4 regions of the Streptomyces sp. NPDC046349 genome follow, and region 4 is predicted to be linked to each of the others. Evidence: riboswitches for the same ligand, from Rfam matches in the RefSeq annotation. Region 4 holds a riboswitch; each other region holds the start of a gene.
The links. A riboswitch is a leader RNA that binds a small molecule or an ion and turns the genes downstream of it on or off. The one in region 4 is predicted to bind cobalamin.
Positions count from the first base shown of each region.

Region 1: another riboswitch for cobalamin. It lies ahead of ACZ6JS_RS21525 (ABC transporter substrate-binding protein); the one in region 4 lies ahead of metE (5-methyltetrahydropteroyltriglutamate--homocysteine S-methyltransferase).
Region 2: another riboswitch for cobalamin. It lies ahead of cobN (cobaltochelatase subunit CobN); the one in region 4 lies ahead of metE (5-methyltetrahydropteroyltriglutamate--homocysteine S-methyltransferase).
Region 3: another riboswitch for cobalamin. It lies ahead of ACZ6JS_RS01315 (ribonucleoside-diphosphate reductase subunit alpha); the one in region 4 lies ahead of metE (5-methyltetrahydropteroyltriglutamate--homocysteine S-methyltransferase).

Region 1 is NZ_JBVJFK010000009.1:28,639-34,106, forward strand. Features, by position in the region: gene ACZ6JS_RS21520 (FecCD family ABC transporter permease) at 1-301, opposite strand, end outside; gene ACZ6JS_RS21525 (ABC transporter substrate-binding protein) at 298-1,290, opposite strand; cobalamin riboswitch at 1,333-1,472, opposite strand; gene ACZ6JS_RS21530 (PASTA domain-containing protein) at 1,588-2,232, shown strand; tRNA gene ACZ6JS_RS21535 (tRNA-Trp) at 2,381-2,457, opposite strand; gene ACZ6JS_RS21540 (SMI1/KNR4 family protein) at 2,528-3,055, opposite strand; gene ACZ6JS_RS21545 (hypothetical protein) at 3,087-3,482, opposite strand; gene ACZ6JS_RS21550 (glycoside hydrolase family 18 protein) at 3,613-4,941, shown strand; gene ACZ6JS_RS21555 (serpin family protein) at 5,007-5,468, shown strand, end outside.
Region 2 is NZ_JBVJFK010000007.1:48,804-54,271, reverse strand. Features, by position in the region: gene ACZ6JS_RS17675 (precorrin-8X methylmutase) at 1-331, opposite strand, end outside; gene ACZ6JS_RS17670 (cobalamin biosynthesis protein CobG) at 336-1,586, opposite strand; cobalamin riboswitch at 2,001-2,128, shown strand; gene cobN (cobaltochelatase subunit CobN) at 2,169-5,468, shown strand, end outside.
Region 3 is NZ_JBVJFK010000001.1:271,041-276,508, reverse strand. Features, by position in the region: gene ACZ6JS_RS01335 (carbon starvation CstA family protein) at 1-1,267, shown strand, start outside; gene ACZ6JS_RS01330 (CstA-like transporter-associated (seleno)protein) at 1,264-1,461, shown strand; gene ACZ6JS_RS01325 (hypothetical protein) at 1,506-1,718, opposite strand; gene ACZ6JS_RS01320 (GNAT family N-acetyltransferase) at 1,717-2,214, shown strand; cobalamin riboswitch at 2,266-2,387, shown strand; gene ACZ6JS_RS01315 (ribonucleoside-diphosphate reductase subunit alpha) at 2,523-4,904, shown strand; gene ACZ6JS_RS01310 (ribonucleotide-diphosphate reductase subunit beta) at 4,904-5,468, shown strand, end outside.
Region 4 is NZ_JBVJFK010000017.1:162,678-168,145, forward strand. Features, by position in the region: gene ACZ6JS_RS32800 (SchA/CurD-like domain-containing protein) at 1-151, opposite strand, end outside; gene ACZ6JS_RS32805 (FAD-dependent oxidoreductase) at 299-1,957, shown strand; cobalamin riboswitch at 2,277-2,502, shown strand; gene metE (5-methyltetrahydropteroyltriglutamate--homocysteine S-methyltransferase) at 2,686-5,028, shown strand; gene ACZ6JS_RS32815 (TetR/AcrR family transcriptional regulator) at 5,042-5,468, opposite strand, start outside.

The DNA.
Region 1 (5,468 bases), on a different contig from region 4:
CGGAGGAGGCGCCGAGGAGGAACGGGTCGGCGAGCTGGTTGCGTACGAGGGCCTGGAGCACGGTGCCCGCCACGGCGAGCCCCGCTCCGACGACGGCGCCGAGGAGGATCCGCGGCATCCGCACGTCCCACACGATGGAGGCGAAGGCCCCGGTGGGCCGGTTCCCCGACAGGCCGCCGATGACGATGTCGAGCACGCGGCCGGGGGCGATCCGTACGGGCCCCAGCGCCAGGCCCGCGATCGCCGAGACGGCGAGCGCGGCGGCGAGGACGGCGAGGACCGCGCCGGTGCGGAGCCTCACGCGGGGTTCGGGTGGAGCTGGCTCCCCAGCGATTCCACCGCGTCCGCCACGCGGACGCCGAGGACGGCCGAGGAGAGCGGCAGCACGACGAACCGCCGGTTCTTCACGGCGGGCACGTCCGCCAGTGCCGGGTCGTTCAGCAGGCGCTGCTTCTTGGCCTCGACGGTGGTACCGCCGTAGTCGTAGATGAGGACGACCTCGGGCTTGCGCTCGATGACCTTCTCCCAGGCGACGTCGCCGAAGGTGTCCTTGAGGTCGGCAAAGACGTTGGAGCCGCCTGCGAGGGAGATGATCTCGTTGCCCACGCCGTTGCCTCCGGAGGTGGAGGCGGTGCCCTCGCCGGAGTCGTAGGCGAAGACGGTCGGCCGGGGGAGGTCCTTGACGCGGGCGGTCACGGCGTCGATGCGGCGCTGCTCGTCCTCGATGAGCTTCGCACCGCGGTCGGGTACTCCGAAGGTCCGCGCGACCTCGGTGATCTCGGTTTTGAGCTGGTCGAGGCCGACGGGCCCCTCGGTGCAGTACTCCACGTTGAGGCGGGAGTCGATGCCGGACTCGGCGAGTCCCTCGCGGTCGCGGCCCTGCGTCCTGTCGAAGGCGCTGGCGTAACCGCCGTAGACGAAGTCCGGATCGGCGCCGAGCAGGATCTCCTTGGAGGGGTACTCCTCGGCCAGCACCTTGATCTTGTCGTAGGCGGGCTTGTAGGCGGGCAGTACGGCGTCGTCGAGGTAGGCGGTGCCGGCGATCCGGTCGCCCAGGCCGAGGGCGAGCATGAGCTCGGTGGCGTGCTGGTTCATGGTGACCGCCCGCCGGGGCGGGGCCTGATAGGTGTTGCTCACACCGCAGTTGGTGAGGGTGTACGGGAAGCCCGGCGCGGCGGCGTCCTCCGCAGCACGGTCCTGCCCGCCGCCGGGTGAGCCGGCGCAGGCGGTCAGGGATATCAGAAGCGTGACAGGGGTGAGCGCGCGCAGGGCGGCGCGGGAACGCGACATGGCGTGGCCTCTCCGGGGGATCCGCGTCCCCTGGTCGTCGTGAAGGAGCAGAGGCGGTGCGTCAGTGTCTGACTCCCGGTGTCCCGCGCGGGGAGGACCGGTCACAGTGGCGGGACCGCACCGGAATCGCACCGGTTTCCTGTCCTGCACCGCCTGGTCGTGCGCCCCCAGTCTGCCAGAACGCGCACGTGGACCGGGGTGCCGGGCCCTGAGAGTCCCGCGGTCACGCGGGCTCGCGCTGTGTCACGGGTACGTCAACAGACCTCACGCCGCCCACACACCGGACACGATGGCGTGATGCGCACACACCGCACCGCCGCTCTCGCCGCCACTGCCGCCGCACTTCTCGCCCTCACCGCATGCAATCCGCAGACCACCGACACCGGCAAGCCCCCCGCTGCGCCCAGCGCGCCCGCCGCGAACTCCGCCCCCGCTCCGGCCTCCAGTGCCCCGACCTCCGCGAAGACCGCCACCCTCCCGGACATGGTCGGCAAGGGACTCCAGAGCGCCCAGGACGAAGCGCAGGCCGCGGGGTTCGCCCTCCTCAAGTCCCACGACGCGCTGGGCCGCGACCGGCTCCAGGCTCTCGACCGGAACTGGAAGGTCTGTTCCCAGACTCCGGCTGCCGGCGCGGACGTCGACACGGGTACGACCGTGGACTTCGGGGCCGTGAAGCTGGAGGAGTCCTGCCCGGCCGCCGACGCACCGCCCCCGAAGCCTGCGGGCAGCACGATGCCGGACTTCGCCGGGCAGGGCATGAAGGCCGTCCGCGGGGCGCTGCCGTCCCACGCGAGCATCACCGTGAAGGACGCCGTCCAGAGCCGCATGGTGCTGCAGGAGTCGAACTGGAAGGTGTGCTCCCAGGATCCGAAGCCGGGGACGGCTCTGACGGGGCAGCCGGTGTCGTTCCAGGTCGTCAAGACGGAAGAGTCCTGCCCGTAGGCCTTTCCCGCGGTTCCGACCCTGGCGGGGTGCCGACCTCGCGAGACGACGGCCGCCCGGCCGGCCTTTAACGCGGCCGAGCCCCGTCGAACCATCGACGGGGCTCATACTTCGGCGAGGACGAGAGCCGCTCGGCTCCCTTCCCTCATGGCAGGGGCGGCAGGATTCGAACCTGCGGCCTACGGTTTTGGAGACCGTTGCTCTGACCAGCTGAGCTACACCCCTTCGGCGAGACCAACCATGGCACGGCCGGGCCCTGCGATCCAGTGAATTCCCGTCGCGTCGCCGGACGGGATCAGCGACAGAGCTCCATGATCATGTCGTCGAAGCCGGGGAACTCCTCGGCCGCCAGCTCGACCACGGCACCGGCCGTACGCCGCGCGCCCGGGGCGAACCGGTCGGCGACGGCCGTCAGGGCCTCGTCCGGGCGCGAGGTCCGGTCGGCCCCGTAGGGCGCGGCAGCCTCGTACGGGCCGCACCCGTCGGCCAGCAGCCACAGGAAGTCGTCCAGGTCGCGCGCGACGACGCCCGTCTCCCCCTCGGACCCGAGGAAGACCACAGGCTGTTCGGCGAGCGGCCGGCCCGGGCGGACCATCCAGAACGCCGCGTATCCGCCGGATCCGTCCTGGCCGAAGACACGGAAGGCGCCGCCGTCCACGTCGTTGTTCCCCGTCCACGCCCTGAACCAGTCGTCGGTGTCCTCGGCGGACAGGAAGGCTTCGAAGGGGTCGAAGTCGACCCCGTCTCCGTCCGCGTGGCCGAAGGGGACCGCCAGCGCGGCGGCGAGTGCGGCGGGGAACCGTCGATCGTCGTTGAGCGTCACCCGCACACACTAACGGGGCGACGCCCGCAGGTCAGGCCAGGGCCGGAAGGAAGCCGCCGCGGGAGGTGCCGGAGCGCAGGAGGTGCGGCCAGTCCAGCGTCTCGGGCAGCGCCTCGAGGGACAGGACGACCACTCCGCCCGCCCGTTCGGCGTCCGCGCACCAGTCGGCCATGTCGCCGGCCCGGGGGCTTCCGCCGGATCCGTCGAGCACCGGCGCGGCCATGGCGGGAACGACCAGCCCGGCATCGCCGGGGCCGTCCACGACGCACAGCGTGAGCCTGGGGACGATGCTCCACCCCTCGCACGGGGGCACCGCCCCGTCCTGCGCGGCAAGCACCGGCAGGGCGTCGTGCACGGGGGCGTCCGCCACCAGCAGTGCGGGGGTGGTCCCCCGGACGAACAGGGTCTTCTCAGGATCGAACAGCATGGGGCACCCTCGCGGATCGGCGCGGCCGAGTTCCGGCCGCCCCCTTGACCGCTCTGGTCCAGACCAATAGTTTCCGGCATGCACCGCCTCACGCGCTCACGCCCATCCCTCGCATCCGCAAAGGAAGCCCATGCGCCGCAGCATGCTCGGCAGACTGGCCGTAGCCGCATGTTCCCTCTCCCTGCTGACCGCCTTCGCCCCCGCCGCCGGTGCGGACGCCGCCGCCGCGGGCGGATCAGGTCGCGCGTACAAGAAGGTCGGCTACTTCACGCAATGGGGCGTCTACGGCCGGGACTTCCAGGTCCAGGACCTCGATGCGAACGGCTCCGCCGGCAAGCTCACCCACATCAACTACGCCTTCGGCAACGTCAATGCGGAGGGCAAGTGCTTCACCGGCAACGTCCCCGGCGAGGCCGACGCCTGGGCCGACTACGCCCGCCCGCTCGACGCCGCGAACTCCGTCGACGGGGTCGCCGACACGTGGGACCAGCCGCTCGCCGGCAACTTCAACCAGCTGCGCGAACTCAAGGCCAAGCACCCCGGTCTCAAGGTGCTCATCTCACTGGGCGGCTGGAGCTGGTCCACCCACTTCTCCGACGCCGCACTCACCCCGGCCTCCCGCAAGGCCTTCGTCGAGTCCTGCATCGACCTGTACATCAAGGGCAACCTCCCCCAGGACGGCACCCGCGGCGGCGCCGGAGCCGCCGCCGGCGTGTTCGACGGGATCGACCTCGACTGGGAGTGGCCCGGCTCCGCGGGCGACACCGACACGAAGTACCGTCCCGAGGACAAGCGCAACTTCACCGAGCTCGTCAAGGAGTTCCGCACCCAGCTCGACGCGTACGCACGGAGCCGGAAGAAGGCCGGGTACGAGCTGACCGCCTTCGTGCCGACCGCCCCGGCCAAGATCGACGCGGGCTTCGACGTCCGCCGCATCATGCGCGACCTGGACTTCGTCAACCTCCAGGGCTACGACTTCCACGTCTCCGGCGAACCGAGGACCGCGCAGCAGTCCGCCCTGTACGCGCGCGGCGACTTCAGCGTCCACGGCACCGTGGAGGCCTGGAAGCGGCGCGGCGCGCCCGCGCGCAAGCTCGTGATGGGCATGCCGTTCTACGGGCAGGGCTGGACCGGCGTCGGCGGGGGCGGGGACGGCCTGGGGCAGCCCGCCACCGGGCCGGCCCCGGCCACCTGGGCCGCCGGGTACGAGGACTACAAGGTGCTGAAGAAGCTGGCCGATTCGGGTGCGTACCAGGTCCACCGGGACCGGCGCGGCGGGCACGCCTGGCTCTTCGACGGCACCACCCTGTGGACGTACGACGATCCCCGGGTGTTGCGCGCCAAGACCGGCTACATCCGCGAACACGGCCTGGGCGGCGCGATGTTCTGGTCGCTCGACGCGGACACCGCCGCCGGCGAGCTGATGACGGCCGTCGACCGGGGCCTGCGCGGCCGCTGACCGGCGCCGCCGGGCCGTGGACTTGCGTCCGGCCCGGCGGCGTCCCTCCACGTACGCTCCCCCGCATGACACAGACGCATGCGACGGTACGGGCGGTCAACCACCTCACCACGCGCTGGGCCGCGCAGGCCGTGGACGGCACCCGGGGCACGGTCTTCACCGCGGCCGGGGTCTGGCCGCTGCTCGCCCTGCTCGCGGACGGCGCCGACGGGCCCGCCCGCGACGAACTGGCCCAGGCCCTGGGCATACCCGCCGAGGACGCGGCCGCGGCCGCGGGAGAGCTGCTGGCCGAGCTGGCCGGCGTACGGGGGCTCAGCACCGCGACCGGCCTGTGGACCGCGGCCGGCCTGCCGCTGGAGGATGGGTGGTCGGCGAAGCTTCCGCCCGGTACCCGCGGCACGCTGACCGGTGACCTGGAAGCGGACACGAAGGCCCTGGACGGGTGGGCGTCGGACCGGACGGGCGGCCTGATCGAACGCATGCCGGTCACCCTGCAGGACGACACCCGTCTCGTGCTCGCCTCCGCG
Region 2 (5,468 bases), on a different contig from region 4:
GCTCCGGGACCGCCGGGTCGGAGAGCGTGCAGATCACGTCGTTGTCGGCGGGCAGCCGCTTGCGGGTGACACCGCTGGCGACCATCTGGACGTCGCACAGGATGGGTGCGCCCGCCTCCAGCGCGGCGCGGGCGCGCAGCACCACCTCGGGGGTGTACCCCAGGTCCTGCGGGAGGTCGGTCATCCCGCAGGCGTGAATCATGCGCACCGCGACCTGGGCGACCGAGGCGGGCAGCCCGGAGAGATCCGCCTCGGCGCGGATCGTGGCAAAGGACTGGCGGTAGATCGCGGCGCCGTCCTTCTCGTACTCAAACACGGTGTACTCGCTCATTTCTTCACTGCGTCTTCGGACTCTGGGGTGATGAGGTGGTCTCGCGTGCGGCCGTGAGGGCGGCCGCCAGGTCCGGCCGGTGCGGCAGGCTGCGTCCGCCCACGGAGAGCCGGTATCCGTCCTGGGTGGCGAGGGCGTCCACCCACTGCGTTCCCCGCGGGTGGCCGCACCGGCGCTCGCAGCCGGACCAGTGCACGGGCAGCGGCCCCCGCGCCCGTTCCACGAGGGCGCGCGCGTCGGCGCGTACGTCCGCGAGGGACTTCGCGCAACCGGGGCGCCCGGTACAGGCGGTGACGGACCGCCAGGGGCTGTCCGCGGAGACGACGAGTCCCGCGGCCGCCAGGGGGGCCGGGTCCGGGGCGCCCGGGAGGACGACGGTGCGCCACGGGGTGATCCGCATGCCGTCGCCGCTCTCCGCTGCCCGTACCAGGACCCTCCACTGGTCGCTGCTCAGCCGGCCGAACGGGGGCAGGACGCAGAGGGGATCGTGCGGGCCGGGCGGCGGCGGGGCGGTGTACGGCCAGTCCACCTCGGGGGCGCGGGCCGTGTCGATGCCCGCGGCGGCCAGGCGGACGGCGAACTCCCGCTCCTCCAGGGTGTGTCCGGGAGGCAGCTCGGCCACGCGCCAGGCTCGGGTACCGGCCGCGTCCGCGGCGTCGAGGAAGTACTCGGCGGCGAGCAGCGCGGCCCGCGGGGCGTCCCGCGCGGCGACGGCCACGGCGCCGGCGGCCGCCCCGAGGCGTACCAGTGCCCGGTCGCCGGGCCGCCCGAGCACGGTGATGTCGGGTTCCAGGGCGGCCACGTCCCCGCGCCCGTCGTCGACGGCGAACAGGAACCGGCCGGACAGTGCGGTGACGCGGGCGTTCGCGCACAGCAGCCGGTCGAGCTCGCGCACCTGGGGCAGGACGTCCTGCGATGCCGGGGTGGCCACGATGTTGCGTACGCGTTCGTGCCCGGGCGCGGGCAGCAGACCGGCGGCGTCCAGCAGCGCGGCGAGGCCGGCGCCGCAGCCGTCGGAGAGGCCTCGCAACTGCACGTTGCCGCGGGAGGTGAGTTCGAGGTGCCCGTCGCCGAACCGGTCGGCGGCCGACGCGAGGAGCGAGGCCTGGTGGGCGGTCAGCGCCCCGCCGGGGATCCGGACGCGCGCGAGGTGCCCGTCGTCCGCCGGGTGGAGCCTGAGCGCGCCGGGGCAGGCGTCACCACGGTCCCGTATGACGGGTTCGTCCCGCGATACGGCGGAGGGCGGCTGGGGCATGGCGGCGAGCATACCCACGTTTCCCCTCACCGGAACTGTGTCCGCCGCCACCCTCCGTCACGCGCCGCCCGCTCTCAACCCCATCCCCCCGCCCCGCCGCTCGGTCCACCCCCCACCGCCCGGACCCGCCCGCCGGCCACTTCGGCCCCTCCGGCCCCGTCGCCCCCTCAGCCCCCTGTGAAGCCCGCCGGCCCTGCCGGTCCCGATGGCACCTTCCCGCCGCCCCGCCCCCTTCCGGTCCCGCCGGCACCTTCCAGCCCCGCCGGCGTCTCAGGCGCGGGGGTCCGGGGGCAGAGCCCCCGCGACGGCGCCGCACCCGTCCACCGCACCCGCCCACCGCACCCCGCCCCACCGGCGGAGCCACCCCCACTCCCGACCACCACGAACGCCACCTAGGATGACCCTCCGGCGGCCCATACGGTCCGCCGTCGCCGAGGACGGCGACATGGGAGGAAGCCCGGTGCGAATCCGGCGCGGTCCCGCCACTGTGAACCCGGCAGCGCCACTGGGCCGGGTGAGTCAGGAACTCCCGCTGTCCTCACTGCCCGGGGCGCGGAAACCCCGAGGAAGGCCTGCCGCCGCATGATCCTGCTGCTGTCGACGTCCGACACCGATCTGCTCAGCGCTCGCGCAGCGAACACGGCGGACGCCCCCGTCCCGTACCGGTTCGCGAACCCCTCCCGCCTTCCCCTCGACGACCTCCCCGGCCTCCTCGAGGGTGCCGACCTGGTCGTCGTACGCCTCCTCGGCGGCCTGCGGGCCTGGCAGGACGGCCTGGACCTGCTGCTGGCCCCCGGCCAGACCCGCCCGGTCGTGGTCCTCACCGGCGAACAGGCGCCGGACGCCCAGCTGATGGAGGCCTCGACGGTTCCGATCGGCATCGCGGCAGAGGCGCACGCCTACCTCGCGCACGGCGGCCCCGCCAACCTCGAGCAGCTGGCCCGGTTCCTCTCCGACACCGTCCTGCTCACCGGCCACGGCTTCGAGCCGCCCGCCGCCGCCCCCACCTGGGGCCCGCTGGAGCGCACCGCACAGCGGACGGACGGCCCCGAGGTCGCCGTGCTCTACTACCGCGCCCACCAGATGAGCGGCAACACCGGTTTCGTGCACGCGCTCTGCGAGGCCGTCGAGGCCCACGGCGCCCGGCCGGTCCCGCTCTACGTCTCCTCCCTGCGCAGCCCGGAGCCGGAGCTCGTCGCGGCCCTGGGCTCCGCGGACGCGGTCGTCACCACCGTCCTCGCGGCCGGCGGCACCAAGCCCGCCACCGCCTCGGCGGGCGGCGACGACGAGTCCTGGGACGCGGGCGCGCTCGCCGGTCTCGGCGTGCCGATCCTGCAGGCCCTGTGCCTGACGGGCTCCCGAGCCGCCTGGGAGGAGAACGACGAGGGCCTCTCCCCGCTCGACGCGGCGACGCAGGTGGCCGTGCCCGAGTTCGACGGGCGTCTGATCACCGTCCCGTTCTCCTTCAAGGAGTTCGACGAGGACGGCCTGCCCGCGTACGTGGCAGACCCCGAGCGGGCCGCCCGGGTCGCCGGGATCGCCGTGCGCCACGCCCGGCTGCGCCACATCGAGCGCCGCGACAAGAAGATCGCCCTGGTCCTCTCCGCGTACCCGACCAAGCACTCCCGCATCGGCAACGCGGTCGGCCTGGACACCCCGGCCAGCGCGGTGGAGCTGCTGCGCACCCTCATCGCCGAGGGCTACGACTTCGGCCCGGTCACCGAGATCCCCGGTCTGGTCTCGGGCGACGGCGACGAGCTGATCCGTGCCCTGATCGAGGCCGGCGGCCACGACCAGGACTGGCTGACCGAGGAGCAGCTGGCCCGCAACCCGGTCCGCATCCCCGCCGCCGACTACAAGCGCTGGTTCGCCGAGCTCCCCGCCGAGCTGCGGGGCAGCGTGGAGGAGCACTGGGGCGAGGCCCCGGGCAGCATGTTCGTGGACCGCTCGGCGAACCCCGAGGGCGACATCGTCCTGGCCGCCCTGCGCCGCGGGAACCTCCTGATCCTCATCCAGCCGCCGCGCGGCTTCGGCGAGAACCCGATCGCGATCTACCACGACCCCGACCTGCCGCCCTCGCACCATTACCTGGCCGCGTACCGCTGGATCCAGGCGCGCGCGGAGGACGGCGGCTTCGGCGCCGACGCGATGATCCACCTGGGCAAGCACGGCAACCTGGAGTGGCTGCCGGGCAAGAACGCGGGCCTGTCCGCGGCGTGCGCACCCGACGCCGCCCTCGGCGACCTGCCGCTGGTCTACCCGTTCCTGGTCAACGACCCGGGTGAGGGCACCCAGGCCAAGCGCCGTGTGCACGCCACCCTGGTCGACCACCTGGTGCCGCCGATGGCGCGCGCGGAGTCGTACGGCGACATCGCGCGCCTGGAGCAGCACCTGGACGAGTACGCCCAGATCTCCGCGATGGACCCGGCGAAGCTGCCGGCGATCCGCGCCCAGATCTGGACGCTGATCCAGGCGGCGAAGCTCGACCACGACCTGGGTCTGGAGGAGCGGCCGGACGACGACGGCTTCGACGACTTCCTGCTGCACGTCGACGGCTGGCTGTGCGAGGTCAAGGACGCCCAGATCCGCGACGGTCTGCACGTCCTGGGCGGTGCCCCGACGGGCGAGGCCCGGGTCAACCTCGTCCTCGCGATCCTGCGCGCCCGCCAGATCTGGGGCGGTACGACGGCCCTGCCCGGGCTGCGCGAGGCCCTCGGCCTCGACGAGTCGAAGGCCACCCGTACGTCCGCGGACGACATCGAGGAGCAGGCCCGCGCCCTGGTCCAGGCGATGGAGGACGCCGACTGGGCGCCGGACGCCGTCGCCTCGGTCGCGGCGGACCAGCCGGCGGACGTCGCGGAGGTGCTGTCCTTCGCGGCCCGCGAGGTGGTCCCGCGCCTGGCCGGCACGACGGACGAGATCGCGCACGTGGTCGCGGCCCTGGACGGCCGGTTCGTCCCGGCCGGCCCCTCGGGATCGCCGCTGCGCGGCCTGGTCAACGTCCTGCCGACGGGCCGCAACTTCTACTCGGTCGACCCCAAGGCCGTCCCGTCCCGCCTGGCGTGGGAGACGGGCCAGGCCCTGGCGGACTCCCTGCTCACGCGCTACCGCACCGACAACGGCGAGTGGCCGGCCTCGGTCGGCCTGTCCCTGTGGGGCACGAGCGCGATGCGCACGGCGGGCGACGACGTCGCGGAGGCCCTGGCGCTGCTCGGCGTCCGGCCGGTCTGGGACGAGGCCTCGCGCCGCGTGACCGGGCTGGAGGCGATCCCGCTCGTGGAGCTGGGCCGGCCCCGCATCGACGTGACGCTGCGCATCTCGGGCTTCTTCCGCGACGCGTTCCCGCACGTGATCGGGCTGCTGGACGACGCGGTCCGGCTCGCCGCCTCGCTGGAGGAGCCGGAGTCCGAGAACTACGTCCGCGCGCACGCCCTGGCGGACCTGGCCCTGCACGGGGACGAGCGCCGCGCGACGACCCGCATCTTCGGCTCGCGCCCGGGCACGTACGGGGCGGGCATCCTCCAGCTGATCGACTCCCGCGACTGGCGTACGGACGCCGACCTGGCGGAGGTCTACACGGTGTGGGGCGGCTACGCCTACGGCCGAGGCCTCGAAGGACGGCCCGCCCGGGACGAGATGGAGACGGCCTACAAGCGGATCACGGTCGCGGCGAAGAACACGGACACCCGCGAGCACGACATCGCGGACTCGGACGACTACTTCCAGTACCACGGCGGCATGGTGGCCACGGTCCGCGCCCTGCGCGGCACTGCCCCCGAGGCGTACATCGGCGACTCCACCCGCCCGGAGACGGTCAAGACCCGCACCCTGGTCGAGGAGACCTCACGCGTCTTCCGCGCCCGCGTCGTGAACCCGAAGTGG
Region 3 (5,468 bases), on a different contig from region 4:
CATCGCGATGCCGACGCTGAAGATGCCCTCGATCACCGACTTCGCGGCCCGCGGCGACGGCCCGGTCTTCGCCGGGTCGATGTTCCCGTTCGTCTTCATCACCATCGCGTGCGGCGCACTCTCGGGCTTCCACGCCCTGGTCTCCTCGGGCACCACCCCGAAGATGATCCAGAAGGAGACCCAGGTCCGCATGATCGGCTACGGCGCCATGCTGACCGAGTCGTTCGTCGCCGTCATGGCGATCATCGCGGCCTGCATCATCGAGCCCGGCCTCTTCTTCGCGGTGAACTCCCCTCCCGGGATCATCGGCACCACGGTCGAGTCCGCCTCGCAGGCGGTGACGAACTTCGGCTTCGCCATCTCCCCCGAGGCGCTCACGCAGGCCGCCAAGGACGTCGAGGAAGCCAGCCTGCTGTCACGTACGGGCGGCGCGCCGACCTTCGCACTCGGAATGTCGGAGATCTTCTCCTCCGTCATCGGCGGCACCGGGATGAAGGCATTCTGGTACCACTTCGCGATCATGTTCGAGGCGCTCTTCATCCTGACGACGCTCGACGCGGGCACCCGCGTGGGCCGGTTCATGCTCCAGGACACCCTCGGCAACGTCCACAAGTCCTTCAAGGACGTCAGCTGGAAGCCCGGCGTGTGGTTCGCGAGCGCGATCGTGGTCGGCGCGTGGGGCTACTTCCTGTGGGTCGGCATCAAGGACCCGCTGGGCGGCATCAACCAGCTCTTCCCGCTCTTCGGCATCGCCAACCAGCTGCTGGCCGCGGTCGCCCTGGCGGTCTGCACCACGCTGCTCGTGAAGTCCGGCCGGCTCAAGTGGGCCTGGGTGACGGGTGTCCCGCTGGTCTGGGACGCCACGGTGACCCTCACCGCCAGCTACCAGAAGGTCTTCTCCGAGGACGTGAAGGTCGGCTTCTTCGCACAGCGCGACAAGTACCAGGCGGGCATCGACGCCGACAAGGTACTGGCCCCCGCGAAGAACATGGACGACATGCACACGATCGTCACCAACGCCACGGTCGACGGCGTGCTGTGCGCCCTCTTCGCGGTGCTGATCGTCGTGGTCCTCGCGGACGCGCTGCGCACCTGCGTCAAGGCCGTCCGCGACCCGGGGTCGGCGAAGCTCTCCGAGGTCCCGTGGACCGAGTCGAAGATCGTCGCCCCGGCGGGCCTGATCGCGACCGCCGAGGAGCGGGCCCAGCTCGCCGCCGCGGCCGGCCGCGATTCCGGCGGCGGGCAGGTCAAGGAGCCGGTGGGGTGAACACCGTACGGAGCGTGCTGGCCAGGGCCCGGTTCTACGTACGGGAGTTCTCCGGGGAGGCCGCCTACGACCGGTACGTGGCCCACGCGCGCTCGCACGACCCGGACGCGGAGGTCCTCACCCGCCGCGCCTTCGAACGCGCCCGCACGGACGCCCGCGAGGCGGACCCCCGCGAGGGCTTCCGCTGCTGCTGAACCATGCGAAGGGCCCCGCCGTCGGCGGGGCCCTTGCGCGTTGCTCAGCGCACCCAGTCCTTGAGGACCTCGGTCTGAAGGGTGACGCCGACGGGGCCGGGCAGCGCGATGTCCGTTCCACACGGCACGAGGTGAACGCTCTCGTACCGCCCGCCGTGGGGCTGGCTGTGGACGGAGACCTCGCACGTGGTCCCCGACGGTGTCGCCTCCGACGACAGCGCCGGGCGCCGACAGACGTCCTGCACACTCGACCGCATGGACATGGTGATCAGAACGGCGGTGCCCGCCGACTACGCGCAGCTGGGCGAGATCACGGCGCAGGCCTACCTCGCCGACGGGCACCTGGACTTCAACGAGGACGACGCCTACCTGAACGTGCTGCGCGACGTGGCCGGCCGGGCCGCGCTGGCCGAGGTGCTCGTCGCCGAGCGCGACGGGCGGCTGCTCGGCGGGGTGACCTTCGCCGCACCCGGCAGCCCGCTCGCCGACGTCGCCGGCCCGGACGAGGCCGAGTTCCGGATGCTGGCGGTTGCCCACGCGGCCCGCGGCCGGGGCGTCGGCGAGGCCCTGGTGCGGGCGTGCGTGGACCGGGCGCGGGCCGTCGAGGGCGTCACGGGGGTCGTCCTCTCCACCCAGCGCAGCATGGCCGGGGCCCACCGGATCTACGCCCGGCTGGGCTTCGTACGCACTCCGGAGCGGGATTGGGGGCCCATCGAGGGCCTGACACTCCTCACGTATCGACTCAAGCTGTAGCCACGCCGACACTACATGTGGGGGTTGCCGCACAAGGGCGCCCCCACATGTATGCTCATGCCTGCTGTCGCCGCAGGGGAATCCGGTGGGAATCCGGAACTGTCCCGCAACGGTATGAAGTGTCCGGCATCCGGACACCAAGTCCGATGACCTGCCGGCAGCGCGCCCGGATCGACCGAACCGGGTGCCGACACGTCCGGGCCTCGCGGTTGGGCCGGTGGACGCCATGCGGTGTGCCCTCCTGCCACGCCCGCATGCGCCCGCGCCCGACCGCCGATGACCGGGCCGAGCGAGGGAGAGCTCCCGCCGTGACCATCGCGCCTTCCGCACCGCGCGCCGAGTCCGTTTCTGGCGACAACACCGAGGGCCCGGGGGCCACGCTGCTGCGTACCCTCACCGAACTGACGGCGGACCTCCCCGACACCGACCCCGGCCGCGTCGCCGCCGCCGCGCTCCGCGGCCGCAGCTCCGCCGCCGACGAGGCCGAACTGCGCGGTCTGGCCACCGAGTCCGCGGCCGGGCTGATCTCCGAGGACCCCGCGTACTCGAAGCTCGCCGCCCGTCTGCTGACGCTGGCCGTGCGCGACGAGGCCGCGAGCCAGGGCTCCACCTCGTTCTCCGCCTCCGTCGAGGTCGGCCACCGCGAGGGCCTGATCGCCGACCGCACCGCCGAGTTCGTGCGCACGCACGCGAGCCGCCTGGACGCGCTGGTCGAGCACACCCTCGCCGAGGGCGCCGACGACCGGTTCGGCTTCTTCGGCCTGCGCACCCTGCACAGCCGCTACCTGCTGCGCCACCCGATCACCCGTCAGGTGATCGAGACCCCGCAGTACTTCATGCTGCGCGTGGCCTGCGGCCTGGCCGCGGACGAGAGCGTCCAGGCCGTCGAGGAAGTGGCCTCGCTGTACCGGCTGATGAGCCGCCTCGACTACCTGCCCTCCTCCCCCACGCTCTTCAACTCCGGCACCCGGCATCCGCAGATGTCCTCCTGCTACCTGCTGGACTCGCCGCTGGACGAGCTCGACTCGATCTACGACCGCTACCACCAGGTCGCACGCCTGTCGAAGCACGCGGGCGGCATCGGCCTGTCGTACTCCCGCATCCGCGCCCGCGGTTCGCTGATCCGCGGCACCAACGGCCACTCCAACGGCATCGTGCCGTTCCTCAAGACGCTCGACGCCTCCGTCGCCGCCGTGAACCAGGGCGGCCGCCGCAAGGGCGCCGCCGCGGTCTACCTGGAGACCTGGCACGCGGACATCGAGGAGTTCCTGGAGCTGCGCGACAACACCGGTGAGGACCAGCGCCGCACCCACAACCTGAACCTCGCCCACTGGGTGCCGGACGAGTTCATGCGCCGCGTGAACGCCGACGCCGAGTGGTCGCTGTTCTCCCCGGCGGACGTGCCCGAGCTGGTCGACCTGTGGGGCGACGAGTTCGACGCCGCGTACCGCAAGGCGGAGGCCGACGGCCTGGCCCGCAAGACGATGCCCGCCCGCGACCTGTACGGTCGGATGATGCGCACCCTCGCGCAGACCGGCCAGGGCTGGATGACCTTCAAGGACGCCTCCAACCGCACGGCGAACCAGACCGCCGAGCCGGGGACCGTCGTCCACTCCTCGAACCTGTGCACCGAGATCATCGAGGTCACCAACGACGGCGAGACGGCCGTCTGCAACCTCGGATCGGTCAACCTCGGCGCCTTCGTCGTGAACGGCGAGATCGACTGGGAGCGCCTCGACGAGACCGTCCGCACCGCGGTGACCTTCCTCGACCGCGTCGTGGACATCAACTTCTACCCGACCGAGCAGGCCGGCCGGTCCAACGCCCGCTGGCGTCCGGTGGGCCTGGGCGCGATGGGCCTCCAGGACGTCTTCTTCAAGCTGAAGCTGCCCTTCGACTCCCCCGAGGCGAAGGCCCTGTCCACCAAGCTCTCCGAGCGCATCATGCTGGCCGCGTACGAGGCCTCCTGCGACCTCGCCGAGCGCAGCGGCCCGCTGCCGGCCTGGGAGCAGACCCGCACCGCGCGCGGCGTCCTGCACCCGGACCACTACGACGTCGAGCTGAACTGGCCGGAGCGCTGGGACGCGCTGCGCGCCCGCGTCGCCGAGAGCGGCATGCGCAACTCCCTGCTCCTGGCGATCGCTCCGACGGCCACCATCGCCTCCATCGCCGGCGTGTACGAGTGCATCGAGCCGCAGGTCTCCAACCTGTTCAAGCGCGAGACCCTGTCGGGCGAGTTCCTCCAGGTGAACGGCTACCTGGTGGAGGAGCTCAAGCAGCTCGGCGTGTGGGACGCCCAGACCCGCGAGGCACTGCGCGACTCCTCCGGCTCGGTCCAGGGCTTCGGCTGGATCCCGGCCGAGGTCCGCGAGCTGTACCGCACGGCGTGGGAGATCCCGCAGCGCGGCCTGATCGACATGGCGGCGGCGCGTACGCCGTTCCTGGACCAGTCGCAGTCGCTGAACCTGTTCCTGGAGACGCCCACCATCGGCAAGCTCAGCTCGATGTACGCGTACGCCTGGAAGCAGGGGCTGAAGACCACGTACTACCTGCGTTCGCGTCCGGCGACGAAGATCGCCCGCGCCGCGCAGGCCGCCACCGCCGCTCCGGCGGCGCTCCCGCAGGCCGTCGACGCCGATGCCCTGGCCTGCTCCCTTGAGAACCCCGAGTCCTGCGAGGCATGCCAGTAATGAGCTCCACCGACAACAAGAACCTCCTGGACCCGGGCTTCGAGCTCACGCTCCGCCCGATGCGCTACCCGGACTTCTACGAGCGCTACCGGGACGCGATCAAGAACACGTGGACGGTGGAGGAGGTCGACCTCCACTCGGACGTCGCGGACCTCGCGAAGCTGACGCCCGCCGAACAGCACATGATCGGCCGTCTGGTCGCGTTCTTCGCGACCGGCGACTCGATCGTCTCGAACAACCTCGTGCTGACGCTCTACAAGCACATCAACTCCCCGGAGGCGCGCCTGTACCTGTCGCGCCAGCTGTTCGAGGAGGCCGTGCACGTCCAGTTCTACCTGACGCTGCTCGACACCTACCTGCCCGACCCGGACGACCGCGCGGCCGCCTTCGACGCGGTCGAGGAGATTCCCTCCATCCGCGAGAAGGCGCAGTTCTGCTTCAAGTGGATGGACTCGGTCGAGAAGATCGACCGGCTGGAGACGCAGGCCGACCGCCGCCGCTTCCTGCTGAACCTGATCTGCTTCGCCGCGTGCATCGAGGGCCTGTTCTTCTACGGCGCCTTCG
Region 4 (5,468 bases):
GCCCGGGAACGGAGGAGACCTGCTTGTGGAGGTCCTCGTAGACCTCCAGGAACTGGTTCTGCGCACCGTCGTACAGATCCAGCAGCAGCACGACCCGAAGTCGCGAGTCGTCGAAGGCGGACTGGGATATCCGTTCCGACAAGGTTGTCATCGTTCACACTCCTTCGAGACCACACGGTCGCCACGGGGCGGCGCCACCCGAACCGATCGTGGTCCGGTAGCCCCGTCGGCGCGAGAGGAGAGAACCAAGCGGGTGAACGAGCGAGGGAACCCGCCCCGTACAGGGCATGGAAGATCCATGAAGGAAAACGTCGACCACCGCGTCCCGGTCCTCATCGTGGGCGGCTCGCTGGTGGGCCTGTGCACCTCGCTGTTCCTCGGCCGTCATGGCATCACGCACATGCTGGTCGAGAAGCACGCGGGAACCTCGCTGCACCCGCGTGGACGCGGTATCAACGTACGCACGATGGAGCTGTTCCGGGTCGCCGAGGTCGAGGACCGGATCCGCGAGGCCGCCTCGGTCCTGGCGGACAACCACGGCATCCTCCAGGGCGGCTCGCTGACCGGTGACGACCAGGAGTGGCTCTTCGAACAGATCGACCCGGGTGGCGCGCTGGCGCGGTTCAGCCCCTCGACCTGGTGCCTGTGCAGCCAGAACGACATCGAGCCGGTCCTCATGTCCGTGACCCCCACGCTCGGGGCGGACCTGCGGTTCTCCACCGAACTGCTCTCCTTCGAGCAGGACGGGAGCGGGGTCACCGCGATCGTCGTGAACCGCGAGACCGGGGAGCACAGCACGGTGCGCGCCGACTACCTCGTCGCCGCCGACGGGCCGCGCAGCCCCGTGCGCGAACAGCTCCGTATCGGCCAGAGCGGTCCCGGGGACCTGTTCCACAACGTGAGCATCACCTTCCGGTCCCACATGCTCGCGGACGTGATCGGCGAGCGGCGTTTCATCGTGTGCTACCTGACCAAGCCCGACGCCGACGGGGCCCTGCTGCCCGTCGACAACCGCGAGCGGTGGGTCTTCCACGCCCCGTGGCACCCCGACCGGGGCGAGACCCTCGAGGACTTCACCGACGAACGCTGCGTCGAGCACATCCGGCGGGCCGTCGGCGCGCCCGACCTGGACGTCGAGATCACCGGGAAGGCGCCGTGGCACGCAGCCGAGCGCGTCGCCCAGCGGTACGCGGCCGGCCGGGTCTTCCTCGCCGGCGACTCCGCCCACGAGATGTCGCCCACCGGAGCCTTCGGCTCCAACACGGGCATCCAGGACGCGCACAACCTCGCCTGGAAGATCGCCGCGGTGCTGGACGGCGCCGCAGGTCCCGGGCTGCTGGAGACGTACGAGGCCGAGCGGCTCCCGGTGGCGCGGGCGACGAGCGAGCGGGCCTCGGCCCGTTCGGCCGAGCACAGCCACCCGGGTTACGAACCGGAGCCCGAGTCCGTCCCCGAGGCGCCGGCGCGCGCCGGCGGCCGGCAGAACGGGGTCCTCGCCGTGGCCATGGGGTACCGGTACGCCCAGGGCGCGGTGGTGGGAGCCGACCCGGACCTGCCGGTCGTGCCCGAGCGGATGCGGCTGTGCGGAGACCCGGGCTCGCGCGCCCCTCACCTGTGGCTGCGCGACCCGGTGGCGGGGCGGCGCAGGTCCACCGTCGACCTCTACGAGCGGTCGTTCGTCCTGCTCAGCTCCGAGGGCACGCCGTGGAGCGGTGCGGCGGGATCGGTCGCCAAGCGGATGAACGTCCGCCTGGACGCCTACGCGATCGGCACCGGCCCGGAGGCCGACCTGATCCCGGAGGACGGCGGCGACTGGGCCGAGGCACACGGCACCACCCCGGGAGGAGCGGTCCTGGTCCGCCCGGACGGCTTCGTGGCCTGGCGGTCGGTGGAGGCGGTGGCGGACCCGGAATCGGTCCTCTACCGGGTCCTCACCACGGTGCTGGACCGCTACTGACGCCCGGCCCGCCCGGAGACGCAGGAGGGCGCCGTCCCGTGGAAATCCACGGGACGGCGCCCCTTTTCCATACGGCCCGGATCAGCTCACGGGACCGTCGTCGCCGAAAGCCGTCCAGGTCCGCCGGCTTGCCGACTTGGCAGTCGGCGATCCGCCACACCACCTGCTGTGGGGTCCCCAACGCGCCCGTGGACGGGCGAGTACCCGATGATCCGCGTACGAGGGGGAAGGGCAGCGCTCCGACCGGCAAGCGCTCCCGGGTGTTGCACGCCGCCATCCGGATGTCGGACAACTCCGCCCGTTGCCGGCGAAGGGCATCTACTCTGGCCGGGCAGCTGGTTCGCCCCGTCCGCCAGGCGGGACGCGTCGTAAGAGGGAACCCGGTGGGAATCCGGGACTGCCCCGCAGCGGTGAGCGGGAACGACCGCCGTCATACGCACTGGGACCGCGACGAGGTCCTGGGAAGCGACGGCCAGTAGGTGCCCGCCGGGAGACCGGCAGGCGTGCCCGCGAGTCCGAAGACCTGCCCGTTGCCCGCGTGCGACCCGTCGTGCGCGGAAATCCCGGTGACCTCGTGGGCGGGTCGGCGACAGATCAGGCGGGCTACCGCGGGCGCGTACGCACAGGTACGCACTCCCGCAACCGGTCGAGGTCCGTCCGATGCGTCATCCCTTCGCGCTCCCGACCCTCACCGGGTCCACAGGAGACAGCTCGCGAAGGAGAGTTCCGTGACCAGCAAGACTCCCGCCACCGCCGTACGGGCCGGTGCGGCCACCGTGTACGGCTACCCCCGTCAGGGGCAGAACCGGGAACTGAAGAAGGCCGTCGAGGGCTACTGGAAGGGCCGGGTCGGCGCCGACGCCCTCCGGGAGACGGCCCACGACCTGCGCCGGACCACCTGGCAGCAGCTGGCCGACGCCGGCATCACCGAGGTGCCCACCGGCGACTTCTCGTACTACGACCACGTGCTGGACACCAGCGTCATGGTCGGCGCCGTCCCCGCACGCCACCGCGCCGCCGTCGACGCGGACGCCCTGGACGGCTACTTCGCCATGGCGCGCGGCACCCAGGAGGTGGCCCCCCTCGAGATGACCAAGTGGTTCGACACCAACTACCACTACCTGGTGCCGGAACTGGGCCCGGACACCGTCTTCGTCGCCGACTCCTCCCAGCCGGTCGCCCAGTTCGAGGAGGCCCGCCTGCTCGGCCACACCGCCCGCCCGGTGCTGCTCGGACCGGTGACGTACCTGCTGTTGGCCAAGCCCGCCCCCGGCGTGGCGGCCGGCTTCGACCCCCTCGCCCTCCTCGACCGGCTGCTCCCGGTGTACGCACGCGTCCTCGCCGACCTGCGTGCGGCCGGGGCCGAGTGGGTGCAGCTGGACGAGCCCGCCCTGGTGCAGGACCGCACCCCGGCCGAGCTGAGCGCCGCCGCCCGCGCGTACCGCGAGCTCGGCGCCGCGGCCGACCGGCCGAAGCTGCTCGTGGCCTCGTACTTCGACCGGCTCGGCGAAGCCCTGGCCGTGCTGGCCAAGGCCCCCGTGGACGGGCTCGCCCTGGACTTCACCGGCGCGGCCGCCGCGAACCTCGACGACCTCGCCGCCGTCGGCGGCCTGCCCGGCAGGCGCCTGGTCGCCGGCGTCGTCAACGGGCGCAACATCTGGATCAACGACCTCGAGAAGTCCCTCGCCACGCTCGGCACCCTCCTCGGCCTTGCCGACAGTGTCGACGTGGCCGCCTCCTGCTCGCTGCTCCACGTGCCGCTGGACGCCTCCGCCGAGCGGGACATCGACCCGCAGGTCCGGCGATGGCTCGCCTTCGCCCGCCAGAAGACCGCCGAGATCGCCACGCTCGCCCGCGGCCTCGCCCGCGGCACGGACGCCATCGCGGCCGAACTCGCCGCCAACCGGGCCGACCTGGCCTCCCGTGCCGACTCCTGCGTCACCCGCGACCCCGCCGTCCGCGCCCGGACCGCGGCCGTCACCGACGCCGACGGCCGCCGCTGCCGGCCCTACGAGGAGCGGGCGACCGCCCAGCGTGCCCGCCTCGACCTGCCGCTGCTGCCCACGACGACCATCGGATCGTTCCCGCAGACGGCCGAACTGCGCACGGCCCGCGCCGACCTGCGGGCCGGCCGCACCGACACCGCCGGCTACGAGGACCGCATCAGGGCGGAGATCCGGAAGGTGCTGGCCTTCCAGGAGAAGGCGGGCATCGACGTGCTGGTGCACGGCGAGCCCGAACGCAACGACATGGTCCAGTACTTCGCCGAGCAGCTCACCGGCTACCTCGCCACGCAGCACGGCTGGGTCCAGTCCTACGGCACCCGCTACGTCCGCCCGCCCGTCCTCGCCGGCGACGTCTCCCGCCCCGAACCGATGACCGTCCGCTGGACCGCGTACGCGCAGACGCAGACGACGAAGCCGGTCAAGGGCATGCTCACCGGGCCGGTCACCATGCTCGCCTGGTCCTTCGTCCGCGACGACCAGCCGCTCGCGGACACCGCCCGGCAGGTCGCACTGGCCCTGCGCGACGAGGTGAACGACCTGGAGGCGGCGGGGACCTCCGTCATCCAGGTGGACGAGCCCGCACTGCGGGAGACCCTCCCGCTGCGCGGCGCCGACCACGCGGCCTACCTCTCCTGGGCCACCGAGTCCTTCCGGCTCACCACCGCGGGCGTCCGGCCGGACACCCAGATCCACACGCACATGTGCTACGCCGAGTTCGGCGACATCGTCGGGGCCATCGGCGACCTCGACGCCGACGTCATCAGCCTGGAGGCGGCCCGGTCCCACATGCAGGTCGCCGACGAGCTGTCCGGCGCGGGCTATCCGCGCGAGGTCGGGCCGGGCGTCTGGGACATCCACTCGCCGCGGATCCCCTCCGTCGACGAGGCCTCGGCGCTGCTGCGCAAGGGCTTGGGGGCCATCCCGGCCGAACGGCTGTGGGTCAACCCCGACTGCGGCCTGAAGACCCGGGCCTGGCCCGAGACCCGGGCCTCCCTGGAGAACCTGGTCGAGGCGGCCCGCCTGGTCCGCGCCGAGGCGGGCGCCGACCGCTCCGGCGCCGTCTGACCGGCGGAGTCCGTCAGACGGAGAGCGGGGGGCCGGCGTACTCCGGCGAGTGCGCCCGGTCCCCGTCCGCGTCCCCGTCCGCCGTCGCGGTGAGCCCCGCCACATGGTCGGTGATCATGTCGAGGATGGCCGCCGAGACCGCGGCGTCGCCGAGCACGAGGTGGTTGAGGGTCAGACCGTCCGTCATGGCGGCCAGGTACCGGGCCAGTACGTGCACCGGTACGCGCAGCTCGAAGGGCATGAGCCGGCGGAGCTGTTCCAGGAGCTCGGTGTAGGTGTCGCAATACAGCTCGTACTGGCGTCGTGCGAGATGCTCGAATCCTGGCCGGCGCAGGGCGTACTGCGTGAGTTCGTAGGTGAGCATGTGCTCGCCGGGGTTGGCGGCCACATGGTCCCAGTACGCCTGGAAGCCGGCCCGGATGGTCTCCCGGAGGGTGGCC